DNA from 3 places in the Streptomyces lunalinharesii genome. Region 2 is predicted to be linked to each of the others. Evidence: riboswitches for the same ligand, from Rfam matches in the RefSeq annotation. Region 2 holds a riboswitch; each other region holds the start of a gene.
What was found. Region 2 has a riboswitch for magnesium ahead of ABD385_RS01055 (NRAMP family divalent metal transporter). Riboswitches for the same ligand answer to the same signal wherever they lie in the genome.

Region 1 (10,511 bases), on a different contig from region 2:
CGTAGGTCTCAGCGGTGATTCCAGCATTGATGCGCTGACCGCTTGAGCTCGCCATCGTTTGACGACAGGCGCCCACGATGAGCGATGGCAGTCTCAGGCCGCGCGGAGGCAGAAGGGATGTCCGGCGGGACTGGCGTACACGCGGCTGCCGGTGCTGGTGTCTGAGCTGGGCTCCTCTGTGGGGCGCAGGCGGGTGGCGCCGGCGTCGGTGGCGGCGCGGTCGGCGGTCGCGAGGTCTTCGACGCCGAAGTCGAGGTGCATCTGCTGGGGGGCGCCGTTCGGCCAGCCCGGGGCGGTGTGGCCGGGGGCGGACTGGACGACGATCACGGGCAGGCCGGGGGCCTGGATGAAGTGGTGGGTGGGGGTGGTGGTGGTCGAACCGCCGAGCAGGCGGTGCCAGAAGGAACCTTCCGTCTCGATGTCGGCGGCGTCGATGATCACGGAGGTCAGGGCGAGGGGCATGGTGATGGTCCTGTTCCTGTTCTTGGTGCTGGCTGGTGTTCAGACGGTGGGGAGGATGCCGCCGTCGACGCGGAACTGTGCTCCGGTGAGCCATTTCGCGCGGCTGGAGGCGAGAAAGGCGATCATCTCGGCGACGTCCTCGGGGTCTCCGGGGCGGTCCATGGGGATTTTCAGGTGGTCCACGATCTGGCGGGTGATCTCGTCCGTGGTCACGCCCTGCTGCTCGGCCATGTGCCGCAGGTGGGCGGTGGCGCCGTCGGTGACGACGAAGCCGGGAAGAACGCAGACCACGCGCACTCCGTGTTCGCCGACCTCGGTGGCCAGTTCGCGGCTGTAGGCGTTCAGTGCGGCCTTGGCTGCGGCGTAGGAGGCTTCCGTGCGCTGGGGCAGCTGGCTGGCGATCGAGGAGACGTGCACGACGACGCCGGAGCCCCGCTCGACCATGCCCGGCACCAGGGCCCGGTCCAGGCGCACGGCGCTCAGGAGGTTCATCCCCAGGTCCGCGTGCCAGGACTCGTCCGACCTGCTCAGGGTCGGTGCCGGGGGGCTCGCCGCGCCGGCGTTGTTCACGAGGACGTCCACGCCGCCCATGTGGTCGATGACGCGGCGGCCGAGGTCGGCCACCCCCTCCGGAGTGGAGAGGTCCGCCGGCATGAAGGTGGCGCCGCTGTCCGCGGCGGGCCGACTGCGGGAGGCCGTCAGCACGGTCGCGCCCGCGGCAATGAACCGGCGCACGGTCGCCGCACCCAGGCCCCGACTGCCGCCGGTGACCAGGACCCGTAGGCCCTCCAGCCCCTCATCGGTGCTCGGCATCGGATAGTCCTTCCGTAAGATGAACCTGACTCCGGAAACGATACACATAAACGGAACCGGACTCACCTTATGGAGGTTCCTTGCCGTCACCACGCCCGCTGCGCGCCGACGCGCGCCGCAACCGTGAAGCCCTGCTGTCCGCTGCCCGCGAAGCATTCCTCGCCGGTGACACCGACGCGCACGTGGAAGAGATCGCCCGCAGCGCCGGAGTCGCCGTCGGAACGCTCTACCGGCACTTCGAGACCCGCGAGGCACTGATCGAGGAGGTCTACCGCAAGGAAGTCGACGACCTGTGCGCCGCACCCGAGCAGCTGCTGGAGCACCACGCCCCACAGGAGGCCCTGCGCCGCTTCCTGCTCCTGCTGGTCGACCACGCGGCCGTGGGCAAGGGGATGTCCGTCGCGCTGGAGAGCATCATGGCGAGCGACTCACCGGTCTTCGACGACGCCCGCATCCGCATGGGCGACGCCCTCACCCGCCTCCTCAAGGCCGGATCCGCGGCCGGCACCGTCCGCGGCGACGTCACCGGCCCCACCCTGCTGCGGGCCCTGGGCGGTATCTGCGCCATGCGCGTGAGCGACGGGTGGCTCGACGAAGCCCGCCAGATCACCAACCTCCTCCTCGACGGCCTACGCCACGGCGCCCCTCACGCGACGTGAGCCGAAGGGCGCGCGGCGTGCTACTCCTGCCCGTCATCGTCCTCGTCCAGGTCCGGGGCGTCCGCAAGATCGTCCAGGTAGCCCTCGGCAACTGAAGCACTGGCCTCGGCACTTGGCCACTCCCCTACCGGGGTGGCGGCGGGACCTCCCCACCCACCGCCACCCCCACTCGGCACCGCAGGGCGAAGGAAGGCAACCATGCGCCTTGCCCCACGCCTCACCTAGCTCGCTGAATCGGCTCGCCGGCGCCACCATGTCACTGCCGAGCGATCGGCTCGGCCCGCGTCTGCGGGCGGCCGTCGTGGATCAACGGGCCATCAACGGCATCCGCATCAGGACCGGCGCCGACTCCTCCCGCCTCGCCAACGCCCGAGCACGGGACGACGGTCCGTCCCAGAGGCGGCTGGCGCACCGCCCTTCGGGAGCCGAGCACCGGACGCCCCCATCAGCCTTGGCCTCATGATCCGTCCCATAGGCCCAGACGCTTGAGACGGCGCTGTCGGAGCCGTTCCGAGACGGCCGTGAGACCGAAGACGACAGCCAGAAGCAGTCCGAACAGCACGGCGAAAAAGGGGTCGTCGGGTTCGTCCTCACGCGACAACATCAAGAAGGCGAGCGTGAAGGGCGCAGCCATGCACAGGCCGGCGCCTACCGGGTGTCGGGCCACCCATTTCTGAATCCGGGTCGGACGCCGTTGCCCACCCAGCGCCCGGTCCACAGCCCAGAACGCATTCACCAGAAAACGCCACCAGTCCGCCACAGCGCAAGGATATGTCGAACGAACGACCGCCCCGCGTTCCGCCGTGTTCTCGCCTCGGCCGTCTACGCGCGCCGGTGCCGGGCGGGCCACGGGGCGGCAGAGAGCAGGGCCGGCCGCAGCCTCCAACGTCGTTGTCGCGGTGGCGATTTCGGTGACCGTGAGCGGCACGGCGGTCGTGCGAGCCGGGAACAGGACGACATCGGACTCAGCGAGCGCAAGTACCAGGGCATCCTCTATCCGTGGTGACGGCGAGATTGCCAGGAACGTCGTGTCGGTGCCAGTGCAGGTCCCGCACGGACGGCATGCCGGAGAGCATGTCGAGGAGCCGGTCCAGCAGACTGGTGGCCGTGCCGTCCAGGGTGACCGTCAGGCGCAGGTGAGCGGTGAACGCATCGGACGGATCGACGCGCACGGCCTCGACACGAGCGCCGGGCCGGCCCATGGCCAGCACGCACAGCGCGCGCACCTTGTTCTCGGCGCCCCGGTCGCAGTGGACATGGAGGGTGACCAGCTCGCGTGACCGGGCGACTGGCGTCTCGGTGCCGGGGCGGTTGTTCTGCCTGATGGAGGAACGGAACAGGAATCGCATGACGGTGTCCCTTGGAGACTCTCGAGGGCGGCGAACGCCGACGAACGAGTCGTCGGCCGTCCCTTCTTCAACTGCGGAGCTTGGTCGTGGCCGACGGCTCGAAGGCGTAACCGACGTGCCGTACGGTGCGGATCAGCGCCCGGTGCCCGGGACCGAGCTTCCGGCGCAGCCGGGCGATGTGTACGTCGATCGTGCGCATGCCTCCCATGGCGGACTGCTGCCACACCAGCGCCATCAGCTCCTCGCGGGTGTAGACCCGGCATCGGTTGGCCACCAGATGAGCGAGGAGCTCGAACTCCATGCAGGTGAGATTCACTTGCCGTCCGCCGGCCGACACCCGACGGGTTCCGTGGTCGACGACGAGGCCGCGGATACGGTGGACCGGCGCCTGGGGAAGATCCGCGGCCTCCCGCGGCGTCGACAGCGGACGTGGAACGGAGTCGTGGCGTCGGCGCACGCCGGAGATCCGGGCCAGCAACGTGTGGCGGACAGGCCGGTGGTGGAGTTTCATGGCTGCCTCTCTCGGGTCGGGGGACTGTCAGCGAAGGTGACGGTGAAACCCCGTCACGTGCCGGGTGTGGGCGAGAGGTTCGATGGCGCGCGGAATGCTTGCCCTGCGGGCGCGCAGCCCGGCCGCCCGGGTCGGCGAGGCCGCACGGGTGACTTGCGAAGGGGATCCGCGAACGCGTAGGGAGAAGGGGTTATCGCGTACCGGAGGTCGAGAAGGACATACGGGTCAGCGACCTACTGTGGCTCGGACTACTACCACTGCTGTCGTCCATGTTTCTCGCCTCCTTCCGGTCGGGCGCGCGATTGGGCCGTTTCGACGCGGCAGAGAGCGGACCGGGCCCCATAGCCGGTTCACCCCTACTCGTCAGAGCTTTGGCACTGCACGGCGTAATCCCCGTGCCGGGGAAGCCACTTGGGGTCACCCCTTAGGTCGGGGAGACCTGTCCTGAACCTGGGCGTCTCTCGACGTCGTGGGGTCAGTGGCCTGTATCCGTACAGACGCCTCACCGAACGAGGTGCCTCCTTCAAACGTCCACAAGCATGCTCGCTACTTGCGCATCGGCGCAACTAGTTGACCAAGTCTTAACGACATACCGCCCATCAGCTCGCTACGCAGATGTGTGGGGCCATTGACGACTTGGCGCGGCAGGCCGTCGGCTCCGTCGACGGGACTTGACGACTCGCCTGGTCGCCCACAACTGGAGCTTGCGCCGGTCCCCGGGCAAGTACGTCGAGCAGTCAGGCGAACAGCGGCGGCGGGAGCGACCGGCACATCACTCGGTTGATGACTGTTCCAGCGCATCGTCACCCGAGAGCGTTTCGGCGACAGGTACGGGTTCCAGGCCGATCCTCTCGGCGATTCGGGTCAACAGAGCGTCCTGCGCGGCGAGATGGGCCTGCACGTGCGCCACCTCATGCAGGGTCGCACTCGCATCGTGGAAGGTCGCCGTGGCACGCCTGTCCGACGCGGCGGCCTGCACGTTCTGGCCGACCATGATCACGGAGAGCAGCACCAGTTGCAGGAACGTCTGCGCAACCCAGGAGACGATGGCGGACGCCCCGGCCTGGATCGCGTCCGGGAGGCTGATCAGATCGAACAGTGCAAACGCGTAGGCACACCACATGCTGCCGACCACTCGGGTGACCAGGATCGCGATCCTGGTGTTGAACCGGCTGACTGCATTGCCCGCGGGGAGTTGATCGGTGACTTTCACCGGCCCCTGAGCGCGCCGGGAGGCGATGTGCGGGTGAGGCAGGTGCTCGTAGATCGTCATGCTTTGGCTCCCGGTCAAGGGGCTTTGCCCCAGACGGTGTTCCGGTTCGGTGCGGTGGGGTCAGTGGCTGACGCCGGCATCAGGGGATGGCGGCCCCGGCACCGGCGCCTTGACACAGCCTCAGCAGGCACGCGGCCATCCGGCGAGAACGTCCGCGCTCCACCAGCACTGGGCCACTTACCCACAACTTCGTTTACGGGAGCGCCGATTGCGTAAGAACTGCGCAAGGATTCCACTGGCGTCTCTTTCGCGGTCGGTAGCGCGGCGGCACCGGTGAGCAGAGCCGCCGCGGGGGGAATCTGACGACGCGCGGAGCGACGGTGGGCCAGGCCAACGGTGCTCAGGTCGTCTGTGATGCGTACCAGGGACCGGGCTCCGCGGACCGGCGAGGAGAACGGGAAGGCTGCGGCGGGTGAAGGCGTCCAGGCCGGAGACGGCCTCGCCGCGGACCCGAATCCTGGACGGGAGCGGCACGGAACCGACGGTCGCCGCCCCGGAGGACGTCGGCAGCCACTCGGCATCCGCTTCGCCCACCATTTGCCGTGCACTGCTCGGCGCCGTGTGGTCGTCGATCACTGGTCGGCTGGCGACGCGCGATCTGTCTGGCGCAGGTCTGGGTCTCGTGCGCGACGGGCGTCTTAGAGGTCGCGCAGGTAGGGCGTGGGTCACGGTCGGCGGTTCGGGCGTTCGTTCCAGCGGTGGGTCACCCACGCCTGCCGTCTCAGGCTACGCACGGTGATAATCGTGTCGGCGAGATCGAAAAAGGCGTCGATGATGGTGGCTCGCCGCTCGTAGCAGCGGGCGAGCCGGTGGAAGGCGTTCTGCCAGGCGTGGGTGCGCTCCACGTGCCAACGCCGGCTGGCCTGGATTGGTGCATTCTTACCTTTGTGCGCGATGTGGCCGTGAAAACCGCGCTCTTCGAGCAGAGCGCGGGTCTTGACCGAATCGTAACCGGCGTCCAAGTGCACAGTGATGGCAACGGGCCAAGGTCGTCCAGGCGGTCCAGCGTGGGAGCAAGCAGCAGAGAGTCGTGGCGGTTAGCGCCGGCCAGGACACGGCCCAGAGGTATTCCGTACCCATCCGTCATACCTGAGCGTTTCAAGCCCTGCTTGCCGCGGTCTACCGGTGACCGGCCAGCGGCCTCGCCGCCTCCTGGAGCCTTGGTAATGGAGCCGTCTACGGCGATGTGATCGAGGGCGAGACCGACGATCCGGTCGTAGGAATCCAACGCGATCTGTTTGAGCCTGGCGAAGACGCCGAGTCGGATCCACTCGTCACGGCGGCTGCGGATAGTGGTGGCCGAGCAAGTCGTGTCGGCGATCGCTTCGTAAGAGCAGCCGAAACGCAAGAGTTGCAGGAGCTTGTCGAAGATGACCCGGTCGCTGACACGCCGGCGGTGGCAGCCGAGAGGATGGTCCGGGTGAAAATCCGGCCTGCGGGGAAGCAGGATCGCGAATTGGTCCCAGAGCGGTTCTGTCAACCATGATGGCAGCGCGGGCACAGGTCTCCCAAGTGATCACAGGGCGTCGCATCTCCATGATCACCAGGACCTGTGCCCGGTCTGCGACCGGGGCCCGTAACCCCCGACCGCGCCCCGGTCAGGAAGAGGCGGTCGTCAAAGTCTGCAGCTCGATGTCCGACAGATGCAGGTCCTGCGCGGCGAAGAGCGCAGGCAGTTGCTCAACGTTGCGTGCCGAGGCGATCGGCGCGGTCACGGTCGGCTGCTCCGCGAGCCAGGCCAGCGCCACTGTGGCCATCTCCACCCCCCGTGCCGTCGCGATCTGCTCCAATGCGTCGAGCACCTTCACGCCGCGTTCAGTGTCTGCGTAGCCACCGGCGAGTCCGGGAACGTTGCGCACGTTCTCCACACTCTTCCCGGGCCGATACTTGCCGGTGAGGAAGCCGGAGGCCAGTGCGAAGTACGGAACGCAGGCCAGCCCTTCACGCTGCACGACATCCCGCCGCGCGCCCTCGTAGGTATCGCGTGAGACGAGGTTGTACGGCGGCTGCAGCGCCACGTAGCGGGCCAACCCTTCCCGATCGGAGAAGGCCAGCGACGCGGAGAGCCGTTCGGCGCTGATGTTGGAGGCCGCGATGGCACGCACCTTGCCGGCCTTCACGAGATCGTCGAGAGCCGTGATGATCTCGTCCACGGGGATGGACTCGTCCCGGTCGAAATGGGTGTAGTAGAGATCGATGTGGTCGGTACGCAGCCGCCGCAAGGACTCCTCGGCAGCGGCCTTGATGTTGGCAGGCGCAAGGCCCATGTACTCAGGGTGGTCACCAACCTTCGTTGCGACGACCACGTCGTCGCGGTTACGGCGGGCGGCGAGCCAGTCGCCAATGATGCGCTCTGACTGGCCCGGCTCGTTGCCGGCGAAGTAATTCATATAGGAGTCGGAGGTATCCATGAAATTTCCGCCGCCAGCAAGGTAGGCGTCGAGCACCGCAAACGACTGGGTCTTGTCGGCGGTCCAGCCGAAGACGTTGCCTCCCAGGCAGAGGGGGGAGACGCGGATGTCGGACGAGCCGAGGGTGCGAAGTTCAGTCACGTCAAGACCAACGTGCGCTCGCCCGCCTGAAGTTCCTGCGATCTCTGCGCGCCTACTTCAGCGGGCAGTTGAGGCGTACTGCGATGGGTCCGCGGGGAGCTGTGTACCGCACGGTCCCGGCGCGCATGGTCTTCCCGTGTTCCTGCAGCACCGCTGCCAGCATGAGCTCCGAAGATCCTTTCGCTGGTCACGAGCTGATGTGAGTCAGCCTGGCCAGTTCTTCCTGCAGGCTCGGGCACTGACGAGAACGGCCTTGAGCCGGTTGATCGCCTCGGCGCGGGCCTTTGACTGCCGAACCCTAGGCGAGTTTGTACAACCGCGCACTCCGCACCGGTCCATCGCCTGACTCGGCCTCCCGGGCCGCGTTCTGGGCATCGGGCGGGTCCGACTTGCCGCGTCGGGGGCAGTCGGGCCGGTTCACGTCGAACACTTCCACGCCCTGGGCCAGCAGGTTATGGGGGCAGGGCCGCCCCGAAGGAGCCTGCCCCCTCCACTCCGGCCGTTCTCGGTATCCGGCCGCTGTGGCCGGGAACACCTCGGTGCCGATCACTGCCTCCGCCAGGGAGGGCACAGCAGCCACGGGAGAGTCCGGTGCGTGTCCGTCCTTGAACCTGAGTCGGCTCAAAGTCCCTCATGAGACGTCGCGGCGTCCGGAATTGTGCTGCGCCATGGAATGACCACGAGGGTGGCTGCCAGGCTGACGCTCCCTGCGGTCAGGGCGCTCGCTGTGAGGCCGTCGACGAACGCCTGCCGTGCGGCCGGGAAGGGGGGCAGTACGGCGCTCGGGGTGGCCGACGAGGCCATGGGGCCCAAGCGGTCGGTGATGACGGTGCTGAGGACGGAACCCTGGACGGCGACGCCGAGGGAGGCTCCGACCTGGCGGGTGGCGTCGTTGACCGCCGATCCCAGTCCGGCGTGGCAGGGCGGGACCGCGCCCATGACGGTCTCCGTACCGGCGGCCGCGACCAGGCCGGCGCCCAGCCCAGCGATGACTTCGAAGACGAGCAGATGCCCGTAGCCGGAGTCGGACCGGGTGCGGGTCAGGACGGCAAACGCCGCGGTGACGAGGAGGAGTCCGGCCGCGATCGGTGTTCGTTCACCGTGTCGGGCCAGCAGTCTCGGTGCTGCGAGCGAACCCGCGGCGAGGGCTGCGGCCAGGGGCAGAGTGCGGACGCCGGCCTGCCAGGGGGTGTAGCCGAGGACGCCTTGGAGGTAGAGGGTGATGACGAAGAGTGCTCCGTACATCGCGAAGGACAGCAGCGTAAGAGATGTGGCGCCGCGCACCACGCCGGGCAGCCGCAGCAGGGGCAGCGGCAGCATCGCGTGGTCGTCGCGGCGCTTCTGGTGCGCGACGAACCCGGACAGCAGAGCGGCGGCCAGGGCAAATCCGGTCAGCACCGGTGTGCTCGTCCATCCCCTTGAGGGGCTTTCGATCACCGCCCAGACCAGCGTGAGCAGTCCGCACGCCGACATCATCGCGCCCAGGAGGTCGACCCGCTCCTCGCTGCGGCCTCCGGCACGGGGTCCGCTCTTCGGTACGACGAGCGGGGTGAGCAGCAGGGCCACGGCCACGATCGGGACGTTCACCCAGAATCCGGCGCGCCAGGAGAAGCCCTCGACGAGAGCGCCGCCGAGGACGGGCCCTGTCATGCCGCCCACGCCGAGGGAGGCGGCCCAGAGGGCGATCGCCCGGCGGCGTGGGGCGGGGGTGGTGAAGAGGTTGGTGATGATCGACAGCGTGGCGGGCATGAGCAGGGCGGCCCCGGCGCCCATGCCGCAGCGCGCGGCGATGACCCAGTCCGGTTCCTCGGCGAGGGCTCCGAGCGCGGACGTGGTGCCGCAGATCGCCATGCCGATCGCGAAGGCTCGGCGTCGGCCGATCCGGTCGGTGAGGGCTCCGGCGGTCAGGACGATGCCGCCGAGGACCAGGGCGTAGGCGTCGACGATCCACTGGACTTGGGCCATGGAGGGTTTCAGGTCGCGGTCCAGGTCGGGTACGGCGACGTTGAGGACGGTCAGATCCATGCCGAGCAGGAACACGCCGAGGCAGACGACGACAGCAGCCGGCCAGCGCTCATGGTCACGGCTCACCGGATGGCCCTCTGTAGGTCCTTGGCGAGTTGCCGCACCAGGGCGGGGGCCTGGTGCAGCGGGTAGGTGTGGCGCCCGGCGAAGAGGTAGGGCGTCGTGGGGGTGGTGAACAGGTCGTTCCAGCCCTCCAGACAGCCGGGCGGAACCAAGGGGTCCGCCTCGCCTCCATACAGGGCCAGGCATGCCTGAAGGGGTGGTTCGTCGTGGTGGCGGTGGTGCAGTGCGAGGACCAGGTCGGCGAGATGGGGCGTGCACAGGCGGGTCACGGTCATCGGATCTTCGAAGAGTTCGCTGGGGAGGGGCCCCACCAAGTCGGTGAACCTGTCGAGGCCCGACGTCACCAGGGTGGCCAGGAGCCGTTCGAGATCCCGATGGTGGGGTGCGGGAAGGGAGGAGAGAGCGACAAGCGCGGGCTCGCGCCGAGCGGTGCGGCGCAGGCGTCGTGCGGTTTCGTGGGCGAGCAGGGCGCCGAAGCTGTGCCCGAACAGGGCGAAGGGCCGTGAGTCGGTGGCATCGTCGGTGAGGGTGGCAAGTGCGGCGGTGAGTGCACTCGGGTCGGTCGGTGACGGCTCGTCGCGGCGGTTGCCTCGGCCGGGCAGGGCGAAGGAGTACGGCTCGACGGTGGCCGGCAGCAGGTCGGCCCAGGGCTGGTAGAACTCCGGGCCCGAACCACCGGGCGGCAGGCAGTACAACCGTACGGCTGCCTCTGGGCGGTGGGCGAGGCGAACAAGTGCGGGCATGGGTGCGGTCCTCATCGGCGTGTTCAGCGGGTGGCGTTGAGGAGGCCGAGTACGCGCTGGG
Region 2 (10,511 bases):
ACCTCGAAGCAGTAGGCGGACAGGTCGGTCGGCCACGGCGAAGCCGCGGACTCCTGTGCGGGCATGCGGGAACCCTCTCTGTGCGGGGGATGAGCAACGGAGCACTCCGCGGCGGTGACCGCGATGAGTGACGAGTCGTCAGAAAGGTCGAGGGGGCCGGTTCCGCGTAGGTGCGCGGGTCCGGTCAGGGGCCGTCCGGGTGCCGATCCGGTGTCCTCACCGGGCGGGCGGCGACGGGGTGGGCGCGGTCAGCAGGCGGTGGATCTCCCCGCGGCGCGCCGGGGACAGCAGGTCGAAGTAGTCGAGCCAGACGGGGCTGAGGATGTTCCGTTCCAGGATGTCCTTGGCGATGTCGACGATCACCGGCAGCGAGTGGGCCACGAGCAGCGGCATCAACAGCCGTTCCTCGCCCGGCCGCAGCAGTCCGCGGTCCGTCGCGGTCGCGGTGAACTCGGCCAGCGACCGGCGCCGTTCCGCGGGCTCGGCGATGCGGCCGGCGGCTTCGGCCAGCCACGCCAGGTCCAGCAGCCGGTCGCCGAGGTGCGCGTTGTCGAAGTCGAGGACGCCTTGGACCAGCGGCCGGCCGGCGGGGCCGTCGTCGGTGAGCACGAAGTGGTGGTGGTGCAGGTCGCTGTGGACCACCGCGGGTCGGGGGACGGGGTCCCCGACGGCGGGTACGCCGGCCTCCCGCGGCAGGCGTCCGGCCGCCACCGTCTCGCGCAGCACCGTGGCCGCTGCGCGGTGCCAGTCGCCTTCGCCCTCCTCGGCCAGGGGCAGCAGCCGTTCCTCGGCGTCCCGGAGCGCGGTCGGCCAGTGCTCCTCGTCGACCAGCCGGGGCAGCGGGATCGGCGCCAGTTCCCGTGCCCACTGCGGCGGCAACCGGTCCAGGGCGGAGCGCAGGTCCAATCCGGTGCGGACCACCTCCCGGGCCTGGTCGGGGGTGAACCACGCCACGGCGGCGCCGGCCAGCCGGGGACTGAGTTCGCACACCAGGCCCTGGCACCACACGCTGGTGGTGCCGTCCGCCGCCGGCACGGCCGCCGGCACGGGGACCCCCAGGTCCCGGCAGTGTGCCGCGATCCGCTCCTTGAGCGGGTAGAAGCGGCGCTGCCGGGCGGCGTCGGGGTTCAACTGGACCTTCAGCACGTGCCCGTTGCCGGGCAGGTCCACGTGCCACAGTCCGGCCGTGTGGCTCAGCGGCGCTGCCCCGTCGGACACCAGGGGCCGGACCGGCAGCCCGGCCCAGGGCTCGCCCCAGCCCGCCGCCACCACCCGGCGCACCCATTCCGCGCTGCCCGGTGGCGCGCCACCGGGCACGAGGAGGACGTCCCGGTCGTGCCCCTGCCGTTCCTGACTGTGCATTTCGTCCCTGTTCGCGAGGCGGCTACGGGTGCCACTCCACCGCATTCGTCCGCTCCCGGACCAGGTCCGAACGGTCCTCTCCCCGGGGCAGGCAGCGCTGCCCCGGCGACGCCCACCGGCCCGCCGGCGGGCACCTGTCCCGTGCCCGGCCGTCGGGCCGGCCACGACCCCGCCCCCGTCGTCCCGCGCCGCCACGTGCCGCGGTCGGCTGCGGCGCCGCCCGGCCGGTGGCGTCCGGTCCTCGACCGAGGGGCCACCCGTCCGTCCCTCCCGTCAGGACCGAACGGCCCGACGGTGCTGCCCCAACGGTCACCGCGCGGCTGCCCGACCGTCGGCGGCGGACCGGACGCGGCCCGTCCCGCCTACCGGACGGGCGGTCCGCACCGGTTCCGTCGGACCTGCCGCGCGCGGGCCGGAACGGACGGTGCCCGACGGACCGCGTCCCAGGTCGGGCGCGCCTCTGCGCCGGCCCCGGGCGTGCGCGACTACCGGTCGGGCTCCGCACCGGGGTCGCTCAGGAGGCGCTCGATGTCGCGCACCAGTGCCTGCGGATCGACGCCCTTGGCGTCCACCTCCAGGGTGCGGCCGTCCCGGGCGCTCACGGTGATCCGGAGGTCGGAGCGCCGCTGGGCGATCCAGGTGGACAGGCAGTTGGCCAGCACCGCGCCCACGCCGCCGGAGCCGACGGCCACCGCGAGCACGTCCAGCGCCCCGCCCATCTCGCCGGGCGCGGGCGGCGCGTGCACCGCCCGCACCCGGCCGCGCAGTCCGTCCTCGTGGCGCAACCACTCCAGCAGGGAGGGCAGTTGGGCCGCCGCGCCGGGCAGGCGCAGCCGCAGTTCCGGTACTCCGTCGGTCATCACGCGACCATCCTGGCCGATGCGCGCGCCGCCCGGTCCCGGACCGCGAAAAACGCGCGTGGCACAGGGGCCCGGGCGGAGCGTGCGCGGCGCCGGACTCACGCCAACGCGGCCTGATCCGGGGCGACGTCGGACGCGTCGAGGTGCCAGTGCAGGTCGCGGACGTCCGGTTCCAGGGAGAGCCGGGCGATGACCTGTTCCAGGGCCTGCGCGAGGTCGCCGGAGACGGTCACCGAGGCGCGGATGCCGGTGGTGTCCTCGGCGTCCCGCCGGGCCCGCAGACCGATGGGGGTCAGTCCGGACGAGGTGAGCGCCTGGAGCAGAAGGGCGCGGATGTGCGTCTCCGCGCGGCGCTCGCAGACCACGTGCACGGTGGCGAGCACGGCCGCGTCGGGGTCGGATCCGGCCGCCGGGGCCCGGTCCAGCAGCCGCCCCGCCGGGCGCAGCACGAGGTGCACGGCGAGGACGGCGAGGGTGCCGAGGGCGGCGAGTTCGAGGCGCCCGGAGGCGGCCAGCACGCCGACCGCCGCCGAACACCACAGGGTGGCCGCGGTGTTCAGGCCGCGCACCCCCGCCCCGTCGCGCAGGATCACCCCGCCGCCGAGGAAGCCGATGCCGGAGACGACGTACGAGGCGACGCGGGTAGGGCTGCCGGAGTCCCCGACGGCGGTGCTGTAGAGGACGAAGAGCGTGGCCCCGGCCGCGACCAGGGCGTTGGTGCGCAACCCCGCCATCCGGGCGCGCCATTGGCGCTCGACACCGATGAGCGCTCCGCAGGCCACGCCGGTGGCGAGTCGGACGAGGAAGTCGACGACGGTCAGGGTGTGCATGGGAGCACCTCCTCGGGAACGGGTGGGGTGGGGGACGGGTGCCGGCGGCGGGCCGGGCACCTCACTGGGCGAGCGCCACTTCGACGAGCTTGACGACGACCAGGACCATGGCGAGCAGCAGATACGTCCGCAGCGCGGTCAGGCCGATCTTGTGCCCGGTGGAGAGCACCGGCCGGGGCAGCCGCTCCAGGGGCGGCATCCGCCAGTCGTCGCGGCCGGTGCGGTCCACCGGACGGCCGCCGCGCGCCCAGCCCTTGCGGCGCCGCCGCAGCTCCGCGTACCCGAGCGCCAGCACCCCGGCCGCGCCGCAGCCCGCCATGAGGGTGAGGATGCTGCCCGCGTCGATGTCCGGGAAGAGGACCGCGGCGGTGAGGATCACCGAGAGGGTGACCAGGACGCCGACGACGGCGGCGGTGAAGGCGTTGGTGCGGGGGCCGTTGACCCACGGGCCGAGCACCGCCCGGTCGTTGCACAGGAGCAGCAGGAAGACGGAGGCGGACGGCAGCAGCACTCCGGCCAGGGTCTGCACGCCCTCGGTGAGCAGGCCCAGCGGCGCCCCGGGCAGCAGCACGATCGTGGCGGCCGCGGCGACCAGGCCCGCGTAGACGGCGTAGAAGCCCTTGGCGCCGCCGACGCCGCGGTGCAGGGAGTGCCGGATGCCGAAGACGTCGCCGATGGCGTACGCGGTGGACAGGGACACCGCGAAGGCGCCGATGATCGAGGCGTCCAGCAGGGCGATGGCGAACAGCACCCCGGCGAGCTTGCCGGCGTGGGCGGCCAGGCCGTGCGCGATGCCGGCGGTGTCGGTGAAGGCACCGGCGCCCGCGGTGCCGGCGAAGGCGGCGGCGGTGCATCCCATCAGGGCGGCGGCGCCGAGCACCACGATGGCGATGCCGATCCACAGGTCGGCCTTCTCGTAGCCCATGAAGCGCGGGGTGATCCGCTTGTCGATGACGTAGGACTGCTGGAAGAAGAGCTGCCAGGGCGCGACGGTGGTGCCGACGATGCCGATGATCAGCAGCAGCACCGCGGACGGCCCGCCGGGCCCGTCGGGCAGGTGCGGGACGACGAAGTCGTGGGCCATCTGCCCGGTGGACGGGTGCACCAGGAAGTACAGCGGGACGAGCAGCAGGGACGCCGCGCACAGGGCGATGGCGATCCGTTCGAACCTGCGGAACGACCCGGTGAAGGCGGACGCGATGATGACGGCCGCGGCCAGCAGGACCGCGCCGACCTTGGGCAGTCCCAGGTACCCGGCGGCGAGGGTGATGCCGATGAACTCCGTCACCAGCGTCAGCGCGTTGAGCAGGAACAGGTCGATGACCGAGAAGGCGCCCCAGAACTTCCCGAACCGCTCCAGGATGAGCCGCGCGTGCCCCACCCCGGTGACGGCGCCCAGTCGGAGCACCATCTCCTGGTTGACGTAGAGCACCGGGACGAGCAGCAGCAGGGTCCACAGCAGGTGGGTGCCGTAGTTCTGGCCGGCCTGGCCGTAGGTGGTGAAGGCGCCGGCGTCGTTGTCGCCGACCATCACGATCAGGCCGGGGCCGGCGATGGCGAGCAGGGTCTTGAGCTTGGCGGGCAGGCCCCGGCGCGGGGCGGTGTCGTCGTGCCGGATGGTGCCGAGCGCGCCGCGGATGTCACCGGTGTGCGCGTCGTCGAGCACGGCGGTGGACGGCGGGGCAGGGGCCGTGGTGCGGACGGTGGTCTCGGTCATGGCGAACTCCCAAGTCCCCCGGGCGGGGGAGGTGTTGGGGGCGCGAGGCAGGCATCTTCCCTGCGCGGGAGCGCAGCACGGCGACCCGTGTCGGCGCCTGGCCGTACGGGGGCGTGGTGCGGCGGACGGGCCGCGCAGGGAAGGTGGCTACCGCGTGCCGGAAGAATGCGAGGGCAAGCGGAGGTGGGGCCGATGATGGCCCGGACTACTGCAATCCATGTCTCTCGCCTCCTTCCGGCCGGGGCGCTCGGGACGCGCCGTCGTCGATCCGGCAAGGAGCGGCCGGTCACCGTCGACCGGCTCACCCCCACTCGTCAGAGCTTTGGCACGTCACGGCGTAGCCCCGGGCGGGGCAGCCACTTGGGGTCACCCCTTGGGCCGGGGAGACCTGTCCTGATCCGGAGCGTCTCTCGACGGGTGGGATCAGTGGCCTGTGTCCGTGACGACGCCTCACCGAACGAGGTGCGTGCTTCGTCAAACCTCTAGGAGTCTAGACCCTCTCGATGGATACTTGCGCAATTGTGCAACTTTTTGACCGACTCTTAACCCCGCGGCCACCGGCTGCCGCCGTCCCGGTCCGGCTGCTGGACACCGTCCGGTCGTCGGGTGAGCATGAGGCCCATGTCGGAGCGCGATCCCGGGCCCGGAGAAACGGGCGGAGCCGGTACCGAAGCCGAGCGGCTGGACCGCATCGAGGCGCTGCTGGCGCCCGCCGTGACGGGGCTGGAGGAGGCCGGGCGCCGGTTGCGGCCGGCCTGGCGGCGGGTGACCCGCGGCGAGCCCCGCTGGCCCTCGACGCTCGCGGTGCTGGTGGCCGTGGTGCTGCAGTGGTTGCTCCCGGAGCGGCTGACGATCCACCCGGATTGGCTGCTGCCGGGGCTGGAGACCGCGCTGCTGCTGGTGTTGGTGGCGGCCGACCCGTTCCGCATCGAGCGGGCCTCCCCGTTGTACCGGTGGACGGGGCTGGCGCTGATCGTGCTGATCAGCACGGCGAACGGCTGGTCGGCGGTGCGCCTGGCGGTCGGCCTGGTGCGCGGCATCGAGGGCGGGGACGCCGGCCAACTGCTCGTGACCGGCGGCGGCATCTGGCTCACCAACATCATCGCCTTCGCGCTCTGGTACTGGGAGTCGGACCGCGGGGGCCCGGTCGCCCGGGCCCGTGCCGTGCGCCGCTACCCGGACTTCCTCTTCCCGCAGATGGCGACGCCGCAGTTGGCCCCCGAGCACTGGGAGCCGCAGTTCGCCGACTACCTGTACCTGTCGTTCACCAACGCCACCGCCTTCAGTCCCACCGACGTGATGCCGCTGAGCCGCTGGGCGAAGCTGCTGATGCTGTTGCAGTCGGCGGTCTCGCTGCTGACCGTCGTCCTGGTGGTGGCCCGGGCCGTGAACATCCTCAAGTAGGCGGCGCCGGCGCCCCGTTGGTGACGTCCACGGGCGTTGCGGGGTGTGCCGGGCGCACGGTGAGGGTATGGCCGCGTCATGACACCGCGATGAGGCCGGCGTGAGAAGTCGATGAATATGTGCTCAGTTGCGCAATCATTTAGGCAAGGCTTGACCGGTTGACCCGTAACCGATCGGGATCACGCCTCTGACCTGGGGTTTTGTCGCCCCGGGGGAGTGGTGCCGAAAACAATCCCCGGCCGGAGTCAATTCTTTCCCACGCCGTGGTCAGGCGCCGTGGGCGCTTTCCCGGCGCTGCCTGCCCAAGCGCCCGGTAGCCGCTTTCACAGCACGTTCGAATTGCGGAACAGACCGCCCGGCAGGCGAACCCCCTGCCTGAGCAGCGGCATCTCTAGGGGCGAACGTCCGAGGGTCATCCACCCACCGGCACCGAACAGAGGCATATCGATGTCGTCGCCCCTTCTCGAATCGTCCTTCGAGCCGTCCGAGCCAGCGCCCCGCCGGGCCCTGTACCGCACCGCCGGCAACCCGGCCCCGCGGACCCTGCTCGACGTCCTCGATGCCACCGCCGCCGCACATCCCCAGGCGATCGCGCTGGACACGGGCTCCGAGGCACTCACCTACCGCGACCTGTGTACCGAGACCGAACGCCGCGCACGGCAGCTCAGGGACCGTGGCATCGGTCCCGGCGACCGGGTCGGAGTCCGTGTGCCCTCCGGGACCGCCGAGCTGTACCTGTCCATCCTCGCCGTCCTGCGCAGCGGAGCGGCCTACGTGCCGGTCGACGCCGACGACCCCGACGAGCGGGCCGCCACCGTCTTCCGCGAGGCCGCCGTCTGCGCCGTCCTCGGCCCCGACGGCCCGCTGCCCGGGCTGGCCCGGCCCGGCGGCGCCCCGCGCTGCGCGGGCCCCCAGGACGACGCCTGGATCATCTTCACTTCGGGTTCGACCGGCGCGCCCAAGGGCGTGGCGGTCAGCCACCGCTCCGCCGCCGCCTTCGTCGACGCCGAGGCCGACCTGTTCTGCCAGGACCGGCCGCTGGGCCCCGGCGACCGGGTGCTGGCCGGGCTGTCCGTCGCCTTCGACGCCTCCTGCGAGGAGATGTGGCTCGCCTGGCGGTACGGCGCCTGCCTGGTGCCCGCACCCCGCGCGCTGGTCCGGGCCGGCCACGAACTCGGCCCCTGGCTCGTCGAGCGCGGCATCACCGTCGTCTCCACCGTGCCCACCCTCGCCGCGCTCTGGCCGGACGAGGCGATGCGCCGGGTCCGCCTGCTGATCGTCGGCGGCGAATCCTGCCCGGCCGGGCTCGTCGACCGCTTCGCCGGGCCCGGCCGCGAGATGTGGAACACCTACGGCCCGACCGAGACCACCGTCGTCGCCTGCGCCGCCCGCCTGCTGCCGGGCGAGCCGGTCCGCATCGGCCTGCCCCTGGAGGGCTGGCAGCTCGCCGTCGTCGACCGGGCCGGGCAGCCGGTGCCCTTCGGTGCCGAGGGCGAACTGCTGATCAGCGGCGTCGGCACGGCCCGCTACCTCGACCCCGTCAAGGACGCCGAACGGTTCCGGCCCGACGACGCCCTGGGGGCCGCCCGCGTCTACCGCACCGGCGACCTGGTCCGGGCCGAACCCGAGGGCCTGCTCTTCGTCGGCCGCGCCGACGACCAGATCAAACTCGGCGGCCGCCGGATCGAACTGGGCGAGATCGACGCCGCCCTGGCCGCCCTGCCCGGCGTCCGCGGGGCCGCCGCGGCCGTCCAGACGACGCCGGCCGGCACCCAGGTGCTGGTCGGCTACGTCGTCCCCGAACAGCGCACCGCCGACGGTTCCAGCTTCCAGCAGGACAAGGCCCGCGCACTGCTCCAGGAACGCCTGCCGGCGCAGCTGGTCCCGGTCCTCGCGGAGGTCGAGGGCCTGCCCACCCGGACCTCCGGCAAGGTCGACCGCAAGGCGCTGCCCTGGCCGCTGCCGACCGCCCCGGCCGACTCCGCCACCGGCGACCCGGCCGCGGCGCTGCACGGCACCGCCGCCCGCCTCGCCGGGATCTGGGAGGAACTCCTCGGCGTCCGGCCCGGCCCGGACAGCGACTTCGTCTCCCTCGGCGGCACCAGCCTGGCCGCCGCCCGCATGGCGTCCCAGCTCCGCATCCACCACCCCGGCGTCTCGGTCGCCGACCTCTACCGCCACCCGGTCCTGCGCGACATGGCCGAACACCTCGACTCGCTCGGCGGCACGGTGGACGAGGTCCGCCCGGTCCGCCCGGTCCCGCGCCGCACCGGTCTCGTCCAACTCCTCGTCCAGACCGGCCTGTACGGCATCGCCGGCCTGCGCGGACTGGTCGGACTCGCGCTCGCGGACAACGTCCTCGGCCTGCTCGCCCCGCAGGTCTGGGCGCCGCACACCGCGTGGTGGCTGATCGTCGTCGGCTGGGTGGTGCTCTACAGCGCCCCGATGCGCTGCGCCCTCGGCGCCCTGGCCGCTCGCACGCTCGCCGGCTCCATCAAGCCCGGCGCCTACCCGCGCGGCGGCGCCACCCACCTGCGCCTGTGGACCGCCGAACGCGTCGTCGCCGCCTTCGGCGTGCCCTCCCTGCTCGGCACCCCCTGGGCGCGGCTCTACGCCCGGAGCCTGGGCTGCACCACCGGGCGGAACGTGGCACTGCACACCATGCCGCCGGTCACCGGCCTCGCCGAACTCGGCGACGGCTGCAGCATCGAACCCGAGGCCGACCTCTCCGGCTGGTGGCTCGACGGCGACATCCTGCACATCGGCGCGGTCCGGATCGGCGCCGGCGCCCGGGTCGCCCACCGCAGCATGCTGATGCCCGGTGCCGTCGTCGGCCGGGGCGCCGAACTCACCGCCGGCGGCTGCCTGGACGGCGAGATCCCCGACGGCGCCTCGTGGTCCGGCTCCCCGGCCCGCCCGGCCGGCGCCGCCGAGCGGATGGCCGGCGCCGCCTGGCCCGCCCCCGCCTGGCAGCGCTCGCGCCGCTGGAGCGCCGCCTACGGACTGACCCTGCTGGGCCTGCCGCTGCTGGCCCTGCTGTCCACCGCGCCCGCCCTGGTCGGCGCGTACTTCCTGCTCCGGGACAGCGGCACCCTCGCCACCGCCGCGCTCCGCCTGCTGCTGGCCGTCCCGGTCTTCACGCTCCTGACCACCGGCTGCTCGATCCTCGTCACCGCCGCCGTGGTGCGCCTCCTCGGACGCGGCATCACGCCGGGGCTGCACCCCGCGAGCGGTGGCGTCGCCTGGCGCGCCTGGCTGGTCACCCGCCTCCTGGACGGCGCCCGCGGCAGCCTCTTCCCGCTCTACGCCAGCCTCGGCACCCCGCACTGGCTGCGGCTGCTCGGCGCCAAGGTCGGCCGGCACGCGGAGATCTCCACGGTGCTGCCGCTGCCCTCCCTGCTGCACGTCGAGGACGGTGCCTTCCTCGCCGACGACACCCTGGTCGCGCCCTTCGAACTCCGCGGCGGTTGGCTGCGGTTGGGGACCGTCCGGATCGGCCGCCGGGCCTTCGTCGGCAACTCCGGCATCGTCGACCCCGGCCACGACGTGCCCGACCACAGCCTGGTCGGTGTGCTCTCCAACGCCCCCGCCGACGGCGAGCCCGGCTCCTCCTGGCTGGGCCGGCCCGCGATGCCGCTGCCCCGGGTGGCGACCCAGTCCGACCCGGCGCGCACCTTCGCACCGCCGCGCAAGCTGGTCCGGGCCCGCGCCGCCGTCGAACTGTGCCGGGTGCTGCCGCTGATGTGCGGCCTGGCGCTCGCCGAGGGCGTGTTCCTCACCGAGCAGGACGCCTTCGCCCAGGGCGGCCTCGGGCTCGCCGCGCTCGTCGGCGCCCCGCTGCTGCTGGCCTCGGGCCTCGTGGCGCTGCTCGTCACCACCCTCGCGAAGTGGCTGCTGGTCGGCCGCTTCACGGTGAGCGAGCACCCGCTGTGGTCGTCGTTCGTGTGGCGCAACGAGCTCTACGACACCTTCGTCGAATCGCTCGCCGTGCCGTCGATGGCCGGCGCGTTCACCGGCACCCCGGTCCTCAACTGGTGGCTGCGCACCCTCGGCGCCAAGATCGGGCGCGGGGTCTGGCTGGAGAGCTACTGGCTGCCGGAGACCGACCTGATCACCGTCGCCGACGGCGTCAGCGTCAACCGCGGCTGCGTCCTGCAGACCCACCTCTTCCACGACCGGATCATGCGGCTGGACACCGTCCGCCTCGCCGAGGGCTCCTCGCTCGGCCCGCACGGCATCGTGCTCCCCGGCACCGACGTCGGGGCGCGCGCCTCGATCGCACCGTCGTCCCTGGTCATGCGCGGCGAGAGCGTCCCGGCCCACACCCGGTGGGCCGGC
Region 3 (10,511 bases), on a different contig from region 2:
CAGACAACTGCACAGGCAGCGCCGTTGAGGCGGTCGGTGACGCGGGCGACTCCCGCGGCGCCGACCGCTTCGCGGTTCCGGCTCCGGCCCCCGTGGCTGACGTACAGACAGACCCAGGCGAAGAGGGAGCCGCTCGACGATGCGCCGCAGCGGTCCGGCGGGACAGGCTCGCCGGACCGCTGCTTTCCGTACACGGGGGGGGACGTCAGGGAGTCACGTGCCAGTGTGCTTCGAGGCGCCGACGGCCCTGGGAGTCCGGGACGGCACACCAGTGGGCGTGCGGGCGGGCGGGGCGCTCCTCGGTGGTGGACTCGGGCACGTTCGCCGGGCCGGGAAGCGTGTGCAGGACGGTGCTGTCGAGGGGGCTGTCGGCGATGTGGCGGGCCGTGGTGGCGAGCGCGCCGAGGATGCGGCGGCCGGTGTTCCGACCGTGCAGGGCGGTGGCCGTGCGGCGGATGTGGACAGCGGTGAAGACGGACATGCTGGAGTCACCTCCGTAGAGTGGCGCGGCCGTCCAGGCGGATCGGCCGCGGGTGGGCGAACGGTTCGGCGGTGCGGGCTCGCGCGCCCGTGCGGACCCGATGGGCCCGGTGCGGCGCGACGGGCCGGATCAGGTGCGGCCGGCCCGGGCGGCGGACTCCGCGATGCGTTCGGCGGCCGGCAGCGGCAGGTCGGCGAAACCGGCGAGCCAGCGGGCGTCGTAGCCCTGGCGAGCGAGGACGTGGGCGAGGTGCACGCGCGGTTCGTACGCGGCGTGCGGGCCCCAGGGGTGCGGGCAGCTGCTCGGGCCGTCGAGGAGGTAGTCCCGCTCGGTGCCGTCGTGCAGGGTCAGACGGACCCGCGGGCAGACGTGGCCGACGGCGTACGGGCCGGGGCGGTGGCTGGCGGTGTCGCGTCGGCGCCGCAGTGGCGTGGCGGGTCGGGTGCCGGTGAGACGCGGGAGCAGGCGCATGGGCTCTCCCTCCTTCGTGCGGGGGTGTGGGTGGCGGCGGGTGGGGAGGACCCGCCGCCACCTGCTCGGGTGGGGTCAGGCCCCCATGGCGAGTTGGACGATGCGGACGATCACCAGGGCCATGGCGACCAGCAGGTAGGTGCGCAGGGCGGTCAGGCCGACCTTGCGGCCGGTGGACAGGACGGGGGCGGGCAGTTGGTCCAGCGGGGGCATCCGCCAGGTTTCCTTGCCGGTGCGGTCGACGGGCCGGCCGCTGCTGCTCCAGCCCTTGCGTCGACGGCGCAGTTCCGCGTAGCCGAGGGCGAGCAGGCCGGCGACGCCGCAGATCGCCATGATGTCGAGGATCGCGGCGGAGGTGAGGTCGGGGAAGAGGACGGCGGCGGTCAGGATGACGGAGAGGGTGACGAGGACGGCGACCACGAAGGAGGTGAAGACGTTCGTGGCCTTGCCGTTGACCCACGGGCCCAGTACGGCGCGGTCGTTGCACAGCAGGAGCAGGAAGACCGAGGCGGAGGGCAGCAGGACGCCGGCGAGGGTCTGCACGCCTTCGGTCAGCAGGCCCAGCGGGGAGCCGGGGATGATCACGATGATCGCGGCGGCGAGGATGAGGCCGGCGAAGACGGCGTAGAAGCCCTTGGCGCCCTTGATGCCGCGGTGCAGGGAGTGCTTGAGGCCCAGGACGTCGCCGAGCGCGTAGGCGGTGGACAGTGACACGGCCGAGGCGCCGATGATCGAGGCGTCGAGCAGCGCGATGGCGAAGAGCACGCCGGCGGTCTTGCCCGCGTACGCCTCCAGGCCGTGTGCGACGCCCGCCGCGTCGTCGAACTTCCCGAAGCCGCCGGTGCCGGCGAATGCAACCGCGGTGAAGCCCATCATCGCCGCGGCGCCGAGGACCACGATGACGATGCCGAGCCACAGGTCGGCCTTCTCGTAGCGCATGAAGCGCGGGGTGATGCGCTTGTCGATGACGTAGGACTGCTGGAAGAACAGCTGCCAGGGCGCCACGGTCGTGCCGACGATCGCGATGATCAGCAGCATGACGTCGGAGAGCTGGGAGTGCGCCGGCAGACCGGGGACGACGAAGTCGTGCGCCATCTGCGAGGTGGCGGGGTGGGCGATGAAGTAGATCGGGATCAGCAGCAGCGAGCCCAGGCACAGCAGGACCGCGGTGCGTTCGAAGCGGCGGAACGACCCGGTGGACGCGGCGACGATCACCACCGCCGCGGCGACCAGCACGCTGGCGGTCTTCGGCAGTCCGAGGTAGCCAACGGCGAGGGTCACGCCGATGAACTCGGTGACGATGGTCAGCGCGTTGAGCAGGAACAGGTCGATGACCGAGAACGCGCCCCAGAACTTCCCGAACCGCTCCAGGATGAGCCGCGCGTGCCCCACTCCGGTGACGGCGCCCAGCCGGAGCACCATCTCCTGGTTGACGTACAGGACGGGCACGAGCAGCAGCAGGGTCCACAACAGGCGGGTGCCGTAGTTCTGGCCGGCCTGGGTGTAGGTGCCGAAGGCGCCGGCGTCGTTGTCGCCGACCATCACGATCAGGCCGGGGCCGATGATCGCGAGCAGGGTCTTGAGCTTCGCGGACAGGCTGTGGCGCGGAGCGGTGTCGTCCTGCTTGATGGTGCCCAGGGCGCCGCGGATGTCGCCGACGTGGGCGTCGTCGAGGACGGCGGCGCGCGGTGCCGGAGCGGCCGGATGGGTGGTGAGCGTGGTTTCGGTCATGGCAGGGCCTCCCGTTCCCCCGAGGGGGGAGGTTTTCGGGCATGCAGGAGCAACCGGTCGCCCTCGGTACGCAGGCCGACGACCCGCGGCGGCGGCAGGCCGCACGGGTGCCGGGGCAGGGGCGCGAAGTGCGCGGAGGGTGGTTACCGCATGCCGGGACGGAGCGAGGGCAGGCGGAGGTGGGGCCTACTGTGGCCCGGACTATGAGGACCGCGGTCCATGTCTTTCGCCTCCTCCCGGCCGGGGCGCGCGGGGGCGCCGTACGACTCGGCAAGGAGCGGACCGGCCTCCCGGGCCGGTTCACCCCAACTCGTCAGAGCTTTGGCACTGCACGGCGTAATCCCCGGTACGGGGAAGCCACTTGGGGTCACCCCTTGGGCCGGGGAGACCTGTCCTGACCCTGGGCGTCTCTCGACGTCGTGGGGTCAGTGGCCTGTGTCCGTTGCAGACGCCTCACCGAACGAGGTGCCCTCTTCAAACGCCTCAGAGTCTGCACCTATTTGCACATCGACGCAAGTAGAGCTGACGGTCGACCTCCGTCGGCCATGCCGCCAGCGCCGCTTTTATTTGCGTATGGATGCAATAAGCGGCAGACTGCTCGCGGCGCACGTCCCGCCGCACTTCGGGTGCGGCCTCCGGCGGACGCCGTGGAACCGCATCACGGAACGGAGGCAGCCATGGGTCAAGACCCCCTCAGTCCCCGCTGCCTCACCGGCAGCCACTGACGCGTCCGCCACACCCTCCGGCGTCCACCCGGCAGCCGTGGCCGAGCCCGCAGCGCCTCGCCCGTTCGCCTCGATCACGCCGCACGAGCCGTGGCACGTCCCCGCGGCAGGCGCTCTCCCCCTGTCTGATTACTCCCACGCCGGGCCGGAAAACCGCCCCGTCCCCACGCCATGGCCGTCCGCCACGGTCGCGGTGCGGGCGGCATCGGGGCCACAGTGTGGTCGGAGGTTGATGTGATGTCGTCGTTCCCCACCCGCCCTGAGGTCGTGCGGGCCTCCCTGCCCTCCCGGGTCGCCGGCCGGATGTCCCGGATGGGCTGGGTGGACGTGGTGGTCGCCGCCGCCGTGCTGGTCCTGCTGTACGCCACCTTGCGGGTGGGCCAGGGCACCACGGTCCGCTTCGCCACCGGCCAGAACGTCCACGTCGACACCGACCCCGGCCAACTGCCCTACGACGCCGCGCGCAGCCTGCTGCGGATGTTCGTCGCGCTCGCGGCCTCGACGGTCTTCACCTTCGTCTACGCCTACGCCGCCGCCCGCAGCCGCCGCCTGGAGCGGATCCTCATCCCGGCCCTGGACATCCTCCAGTCCGTGCCGGTACTGGGGTTCCTCACCGTCGCGGTGACCGGGTTCATCGCCCTGTTCCCGGGCTCGATGCTGGGCCTGGAGTGCGCCTCCATCTTCGCGATCTTCACCTCGCAGGCGTGGAACATGACCTTCGGCTTCTACCACTCCCTCACCTCCCTCCCGCGCGAACTGGACGAACTCTCCCGCTCGTTCCGCTTCACCCGCTGGATGCGCTTTTGGAAGGTGGAACTGCCGGCGGGGGCGATCGGGCTGGTGTGGAACGGCATGATGAGCTTCGGCGGCGGCTGGTTCTTCCTCGTCGCCTCCGAGGCCATCAGCGTCAACAACCGCGACTACGCCCTGCCCGGCGTCGGCTCCTACGCCGGTGCCGCCATCGCCGACGGCGACCTCGGCAAGATCGGCTGGGCGATCGTCACCATGGCCGTCATGGTCATCGGCGTGAACTTCCTCTTCTGGCGCCCACTGACGGCCTGGGTGGAGAAGTTCAAGAACGAGCAGTCCGAGGCGAGCGAGGTCCAACGCTCCTACGTCCTCGACTTCCTGCGCCGCTCGCACTGGCCCGAACTGGCCGGACGCCTGTTGCGGCCGGTGGGGCGGGGGCTGGCCCGAGCAGGCCGGATCCTCGGTACCGACGACCGACCCCTGTTCACCGACCGACGCCGGCAGCACACCGGCGACATCGCCTTCGCCGTCGTGGCCGGCGGCATGATCCTCTGGGGCCTGATCGACCTCTTCGGCTACCTGCGCGACCGCACCGGGCTCGGCGTCTTCGCCGAGCCCCTGCTCTTGGGCCTGGCGACCCTCGCCCGGGTGGTCGTGGTGGTCGTCGGGGCAACCCTGGTCTGGGTGCCCATCGGTGTCCGGATCGGCTTCTCGCCAAAACTGACGCGCATCGCCCAGCCGTTGGTCCAGATCCTGGCGAGCTTCCCGGCCAACTTCCTCTTCCCGCTCGCCGTCTGGTTCTTCCTCAGGACCGGGCTGTCCCTCGACGTCGGCGGCGTCCTGCTGATGGCGCTGGGCGCCCAGTGGTACATCCTCTTCAACACCATCGCCGGTGCCATGTCCATCCCCACCGACCTCCGCGAAGCCATGGACGACCTGGGCATCGCCGGTTGGCAACGCTGGCGGCGGCTGATCCTCCCGGGCATCTTCCCCTCGTACGTCACCGGCGGGATCACCGCCTCGGGCGGCGCCTGGAACGCCTCGATCGTCTCCGAGATCGTCCCGTTCGGCGCCACCACCCTCACCGCCACCGGCCTGGGCGCCTACATCTCCCACGCCACCGCCCACGGCGACTTCCCGCGCCTGATCGCCGGCGTCGCCGTCATGAGCCTGTACGTCGTCGGTCTCAACCGCCTCTTCTGGCGCCGCCTGTACCGCCTGGCCGAAACCCGCTACGCCGCCTGACCCGCAGCCCGACAGCTTTGGAGCCCCCATGGTCCTCAGTGCCCTCCGCAACCTCCGCGCCCGCCGGACCGCAAGCACCCCGCAGCCACACCGGCCCCGCCCGGCCGACGGCGACGTCCTGCTGTCCGCCGAGGCCCTGACCAAGTCCTACGCCGGCGCCGACGGCGAACTCCCGGTCCTCACCGGCATCGACCTCACCATCCGCGCCGGGGAGATCGTCGCCCTGCTCGGCAAGTCCGGCTCCGGCAAATCCACCCTGCTGCGCTGCCTGGCCGGCCTCATCCCGCCCAGCAGCGGCACCGTGGCCTACCGCGGCACCCCGCTGACCGGCGCCAACCCCGGCACCGCCATGGTCTTCCAGACCTTCGCCCTGCTGCCCTGGCTCACCGTCCAGCAGAACGTCGAAATCGGCCTCGAAGCCCGCGGCGTCCCCACCGACCAACGCGCCGAGGCCGCCCTCCAGGCCATCGACCTCATCGGCCTCGACGGCTTCGAATCCGCCTACCCCAAGGAACTCTCCGGAGGCATGCGCCAGCGCGTCGGCTTCGCCCGCGCCCTCGTCGTCGAGCCCGACGTGCTGATGATGGACGAACCCTTCTCCGCCCTCGACGTCCTCACCGCCGAGAACCTCCGCGGCGAACTGCTGGAGCTGTGGGAATCGGGCCAGTTCCCCACCCGCGCCATCGTCCTGGTCACCCACAACATCGAAGAGGCCGTCCTGATGGCGGACCGCATCGTCGTGCTCGGCTCCCGCCCCGGCACCATCCGCGAGACCTTCGACGTCGCCCTGGACCGCCCCCGCGACCGCGACGCGGCCGCCTTCGAGGACCTCATCGACCGCGTCTACCGCACCATGACCGGCCGCCCCAAGGAAACCCGTCTCCCGGGCCGCACCGAGACCATGGAACGGGAGAAGCGCACCTACGCCAACACCCCGCTGCCCTCCACCAGCGTCGACGCCCTCTCCGGCCTCGCCGAGATGGTCGACCACCGAGGCGGCCGCTGCGACCTCGCCGACCTCGCCGAAGAACTCGGCCTGGAGATCGACGACATCCTGCCCCTGGTCGACGCGCTCGACCTCCTCGGCCTGGCCACGATCAGCCAGGACGACCTCGTCCTCACCGAACGCGGCACCGCCTTCGCCGACGCCGACGTCCAGCAGTCCAAGGCGATCTTCGCCCCCGCGGCACTGGAGATCCCCCTGGTCAAACTGATCACCACCAGCCTCCGGCAGAACCCGAACCGCACCCTGCGCGCCGGCTTCTTCCGCGACCTGCTCGCCCACCACTACACCAGCGAACAGGTCGAACAGCAGCTGGAGACCGCCACCGACTGGGGCCGCTACGCCGAGCTCTACTCCTACGACGCCGACCCCCAGGAGTACCGCCTCGACGAAGCCGGCACCCCGACGTGAGCCGCTGCCGCTACTCCGCCGTCGCGGGCCGCCGGGCCCGCACCCGGCGACCGGCCGCCCGCGCCGCCTGCTCCTGCGCCGCCACGGCCGCCGCCTCCTGCCCACTCACCGGCGCGTGGTCCCCCGACGGCGGCGCCGACGCCACCAGCGACGCCTCCTCCAACAGTCCCCGGACGTGCGGGCCGGCCGCCCGGTAGTAGATCCGCGTGCCCTCCCGTCGCGTCACCACCAGCCCCGCTGTCCGGAGCTTCGCCAGGTGCTGCGAGACCGCGGCCACGTGCGCGCCCACCATCTCCGCCAAGCTGCCGACCGGAAACTCCTGCCGGCTCAGCGCCCACAGCAGCCGGTAACGCGTCGGATCGGCCACCGCCTTCAGCACCGCGATCGCCCGCTCGGCCCCGGCCTCATCCCACGCCTCAACTTGCGCTCCCATGCAAATACCCTAACCCCGGCACCCCTGCGCGAACGGCCCGCCGGCAGTACCTGCGTCGCGGTGGACCCGGGCCGGGACCGGTGAAGGTCAGCCGCCCGACGGGCTCGGTGACGCGCCGACCTGCTGGGCGTAGGTCTGGGCGTACTTCGGGATCAGCGCCTCGATCCGGTTGACGTAGTTCTGCGTCTCGGGGATCTGCGGGATGCCCCGGGCCCTGAGCACCGCACCGGGACCCGCGTTGTACGCGGCGAGGGCGAGCCGGGTGGGGTCGCCGGCGACGCCCTTGACCTGCTTGAACAGGTGGCACATGTAGGCGCCCTGCGTCGGGATGGCGTCGGCCGGGTTCCACACGTCGGCCGCGCCGCCGCCGGCGTGGTTCCTGCCCCACTCCGCCCAGGTCGACGGGTGGAACTGCGCGATGCCCTGGGCCTGGCCGGAGTCCGCCTGCGGGTTCCAGTGGCTCTCCGCGTCGAGCTGCGCGGCCAGCAGCGGAACGCTCAACTCGGGGCAGGTCTGGGCGGCCGACCGAACGGTCGCCAGGTACTGGCGGGGAATGGTGGGCAGCGCGGGCGGTCGGGTCAGCCACCAGACGACGCCGAGGACGGCGGCGATCACGAGTACGGCCCCGAGGATCAGGCCCACCAGGCATCCGCGGCGTCCGGAACGCCTGGCTCCGCCCCCCGGCCGAGAAGCGCGGTACGTCGTGGCGGGCGACGGCGCCTCCCAGGAAGGGCGTGCGGGCCGCCGGCTCCGTCGCCCTACCCGGCCCCCGCCCGTCGCTCCGGCTTGTTGTTCGTGCATGTGCCCAGTCCGTCCGGTCGGTCCATCCCGTTGATGTCTCGATGACCGGTGGGACGCTTGAGGCGCCACAATAGTTGCAAGATCGCGCAATCAAGCAAGCGTCTATGAGGATTGCCACACGGAGGAGCCGGCCCCGACCGACCACCGGACACCGCAACACTACGGGCGGGAGGACTCCGGCCAGGGGCCCACCCCAGGCACCGCGCAGCTCGCCCCGAATGCCCGGAGACGCCCTCACATGTTGATCATGTGCCCCGCGAGGCCGTGCACCGCTTCCTGGATCGCCTCGCCGAGGGTGGGGTGGCCGTGGACGTTGCGGGCCACCTCGTGGACGGTGAGGTCCCATTTCTGAGCGAGCGTCAGTTCCGGCAGGAGTTCGGTCGCCTCGGGGCCGATGAGGTGGGCGCCGACGATCTCGCCGTGGCGCGCGTCGCTGATGATCTTGACGAAGCCCGCCGTGTCCCCGATGCCGTGGGCCTTGGCGTTCGCGGTGAACGGGAACTTGGCCACCCGGACGTCGAAGCCCCGATCGCGGGCCTGCTCCTCGGTCCAACCGAAGCTGGCGATCTGCGGCTGGCAGAACGTCACCCGCGGGATCATCACGTAGTCCAGTTCCATGGTCTCCGCCCCGCCGATGGTCTCCGCCGCCACGATGCCCATCGCCTCGGCGGCGTGCGCCAGCATCAGCTTGGCGGTCACGTCCCCGATGGCGAAGAGGTGCGGCACGTTCGTCCGGCACCGGCCGTCGACGTCGATGGCGCCGCGCTCGGTCAACCGCACGCCGGTGTTCTCCAACCCGAAGCCGGTGGTGCGGGGCTGGAACCCGATGGCCTGGAGGACCTGGTCGGTCTCCAGCGTCTGGCGCTGGCCGCCGGTGGTGACCGTGACGCGCACCCGCTCCCCGGAGTCGTCGATCCCCTCGACACGGGTGGACGGCAGGACGTGGATGCCCAACTTGCGGTAGCGCCGCGCGAGTTCGGCGGACACCTCGGCGTCTTCCAGGGGCACGACGCGGTCCAGGAACTCGACGAGGGTGACCTCGACGCCGTAGTTGTGGAGGACGTAGGCGAACTCGACGCCGATGGCACCCGCGCCGGCGATGACGATGCTGCGCGGCAGTTCGTCGGAGAGGATCTGCTCCTCGTACGTCACCACCCGGCGGCTGAGCGCGGTGCCCGGCAGCAGCCGGGTGACCGAACCGGTGGCGATGATCGCGTGGTCGAACGACAGGGTCTCGCTCCGGCCGTCGCCCAGGGTGACGTGCAGGGTGTGCGGGTCGATGAACGCGCCGACCCCCTCGAACTGCTCGATCTTGTTCTTCTTCATCAGGAAGTGCACGCCCTTGGCCCGGCCGTCGGCCACCTTGCGGCTGCGCAGGTACGCCTCCCGGTAGTCGAAGGTGACCCGGCCCTCGACGTGCATGCCGAAGGTCTTCGCCTCCCGGTTCACGAGGTGGGCGATCTCGGCGTTGCGCAGCAGCGCCTTCGACGGGACGCAGCCGATGTTGAGGCAGACCCCGCCCCAGTACTTGGCCTCGACGATCGCCGTGCGCAGCCCGAGTTGGGCGGCCCGGATGGCCGCGACGTACCCGCCCGGGCCCGCGCCCAGGACCACCACGTCGAAGTGCGGACTCATGCCCGGCGTCCGCGTCGTTCGCCGCTGTCGGCGCGGGACGTGCGGCGTCCGGTGATTCGCTCGCTCATGCTCGGCAGCCTAAGCGGGGGTGCCCGGGGCCGCAGCGCGCCGCGGTCCAGCCGGGGGCCGGCGGAACGGCGCGGCCTTCTGCCGGCCCGGCCCGCGCCCGGGCCGGCAGCCCACTTCCCTTCAGGCCGCCTGCGGGGCCCCGACGAGTTGCTGTACCAGTTCGTGTTCGTCGGACTGCGAGAGGGACGTCTTCAGCACCGTTCCGCCCAGGGGCTGGAGGGCGGCGGCGAACTGGCCCTCGTTGAGCTTCGTGGTCATGACGACGACGGCGGCCTTGCCCGGTTCGAGCAGTTCGTGGGCGCGGTCGCGGAACCGCCTGTCGAGACCGGACTGGTTGAGCTTGCCCGCCAGGCCGCCCAGCGCGGCGCCCAGCAGCCCGATGGCCGGCATGAGGAACAGCATGCCGAGGACCAGGCCCCACAGGGCGCCCGCGGTGGCCGAGGTCGCGATGGCGCGACGGGGAATGTCGTCGTGCGTGTCGACGTGGGTGTGCCCGTCGGCGTCGGTGAAGACCACGGCCAGGCCGGTGAGGACGACGTCGTGCTTGCGTTCCAGTTCCAGGATGCGGCTCTCCGCCCGCCTGGCCTGCTCCGTGCTGTCGTACCCGATCATGATCAAGTCTGACATGGGTGCCTCCTCGCCTCAGGAGGCCACCGGCTCACGCACGACCGGACGCGCCTGGCGGTGTCGGCGCCTGGCGTGCGCGGTCAGGTGTGAGTGCCTCCTCCTTCTTCAAGCTAGCCCCGGCCCACCACC

Region 1: another riboswitch for magnesium. It lies ahead of ABD385_RS39790 (winged helix-turn-helix domain-containing protein); the one in region 2 lies ahead of ABD385_RS01055 (NRAMP family divalent metal transporter).
Region 3: another riboswitch for magnesium. It lies ahead of ABD385_RS24920 (NRAMP family divalent metal transporter); the one in region 2 lies ahead of ABD385_RS01055 (NRAMP family divalent metal transporter).

The regions. Positions count from the first base shown of each region.
Region 1 is NZ_BAAARK010000069.1:10,675-21,185, reverse strand. It holds gene ABD385_RS39815 (VOC family protein) at 94-462, opposite strand; gene ABD385_RS39810 (oxidoreductase) at 502-1,275, opposite strand; gene ABD385_RS39805 (TetR/AcrR family transcriptional regulator) at 1,356-1,934, shown strand; gene ABD385_RS39800 (hypothetical protein) at 2,392-2,694, opposite strand; gene ABD385_RS39795 (hypothetical protein) at 2,900-3,283, opposite strand; gene ABD385_RS39790 (winged helix-turn-helix domain-containing protein) at 3,351-3,794, opposite strand; M-box (ykoK) riboswitch at 4,142-4,315, opposite strand; gene ABD385_RS39785 (hypothetical protein) at 4,567-5,067, opposite strand; partial or broken gene ABD385_RS39780 (IS5 family transposase) at 5,733-6,568, opposite strand; gene ABD385_RS39775 (aldo/keto reductase) at 6,666-7,619, opposite strand; gene ABD385_RS39770 (MFS transporter) at 8,241-9,710, opposite strand; gene ABD385_RS39765 (thioesterase II family protein) at 9,707-10,450, opposite strand; gene ABD385_RS39760 (SDR family NAD(P)-dependent oxidoreductase) at 10,474-10,511, opposite strand, start outside.
Region 2 is NZ_BAAARK010000001.1:216,962-227,472, reverse strand. It holds gene ABD385_RS01075 (aminotransferase family protein) at 1-65, opposite strand, end outside; gene ABD385_RS01070 (aminoglycoside phosphotransferase family protein) at 217-1,362, opposite strand; gene ABD385_RS01065 (effector-associated constant component EACC1) at 1,848-2,222, opposite strand; gene ABD385_RS01060 (MgtC/SapB family protein) at 2,321-3,052, opposite strand; gene ABD385_RS01055 (NRAMP family divalent metal transporter) at 3,114-4,769, opposite strand; M-box (ykoK) riboswitch at 5,068-5,238, opposite strand; gene ABD385_RS01050 (hypothetical protein) at 5,391-6,173, shown strand; gene pls (epsilon-poly-L-lysine synthase Pls) at 6,621-10,511, shown strand, end outside.
Region 3 is NZ_BAAARK010000018.1:61,859-72,369, reverse strand. It holds gene ABD385_RS24930 (hypothetical protein) at 206-481, opposite strand; gene ABD385_RS24925 (hypothetical protein) at 611-952, opposite strand; gene ABD385_RS24920 (NRAMP family divalent metal transporter) at 1,028-2,683, opposite strand; M-box (ykoK) riboswitch at 2,981-3,155, opposite strand; gene ABD385_RS24915 (ABC transporter permease) at 3,646-5,403, shown strand; gene ABD385_RS24910 (ABC transporter ATP-binding protein) at 5,432-6,817, shown strand; gene ABD385_RS24905 (ArsR/SmtB family transcription factor) at 6,828-7,250, opposite strand; gene ABD385_RS24900 (lytic transglycosylase domain-containing protein) at 7,338-7,892, opposite strand; gene lpdA (dihydrolipoyl dehydrogenase) at 8,286-9,686, opposite strand; gene ABD385_RS24890 (DUF1269 domain-containing protein) at 9,876-10,382, opposite strand.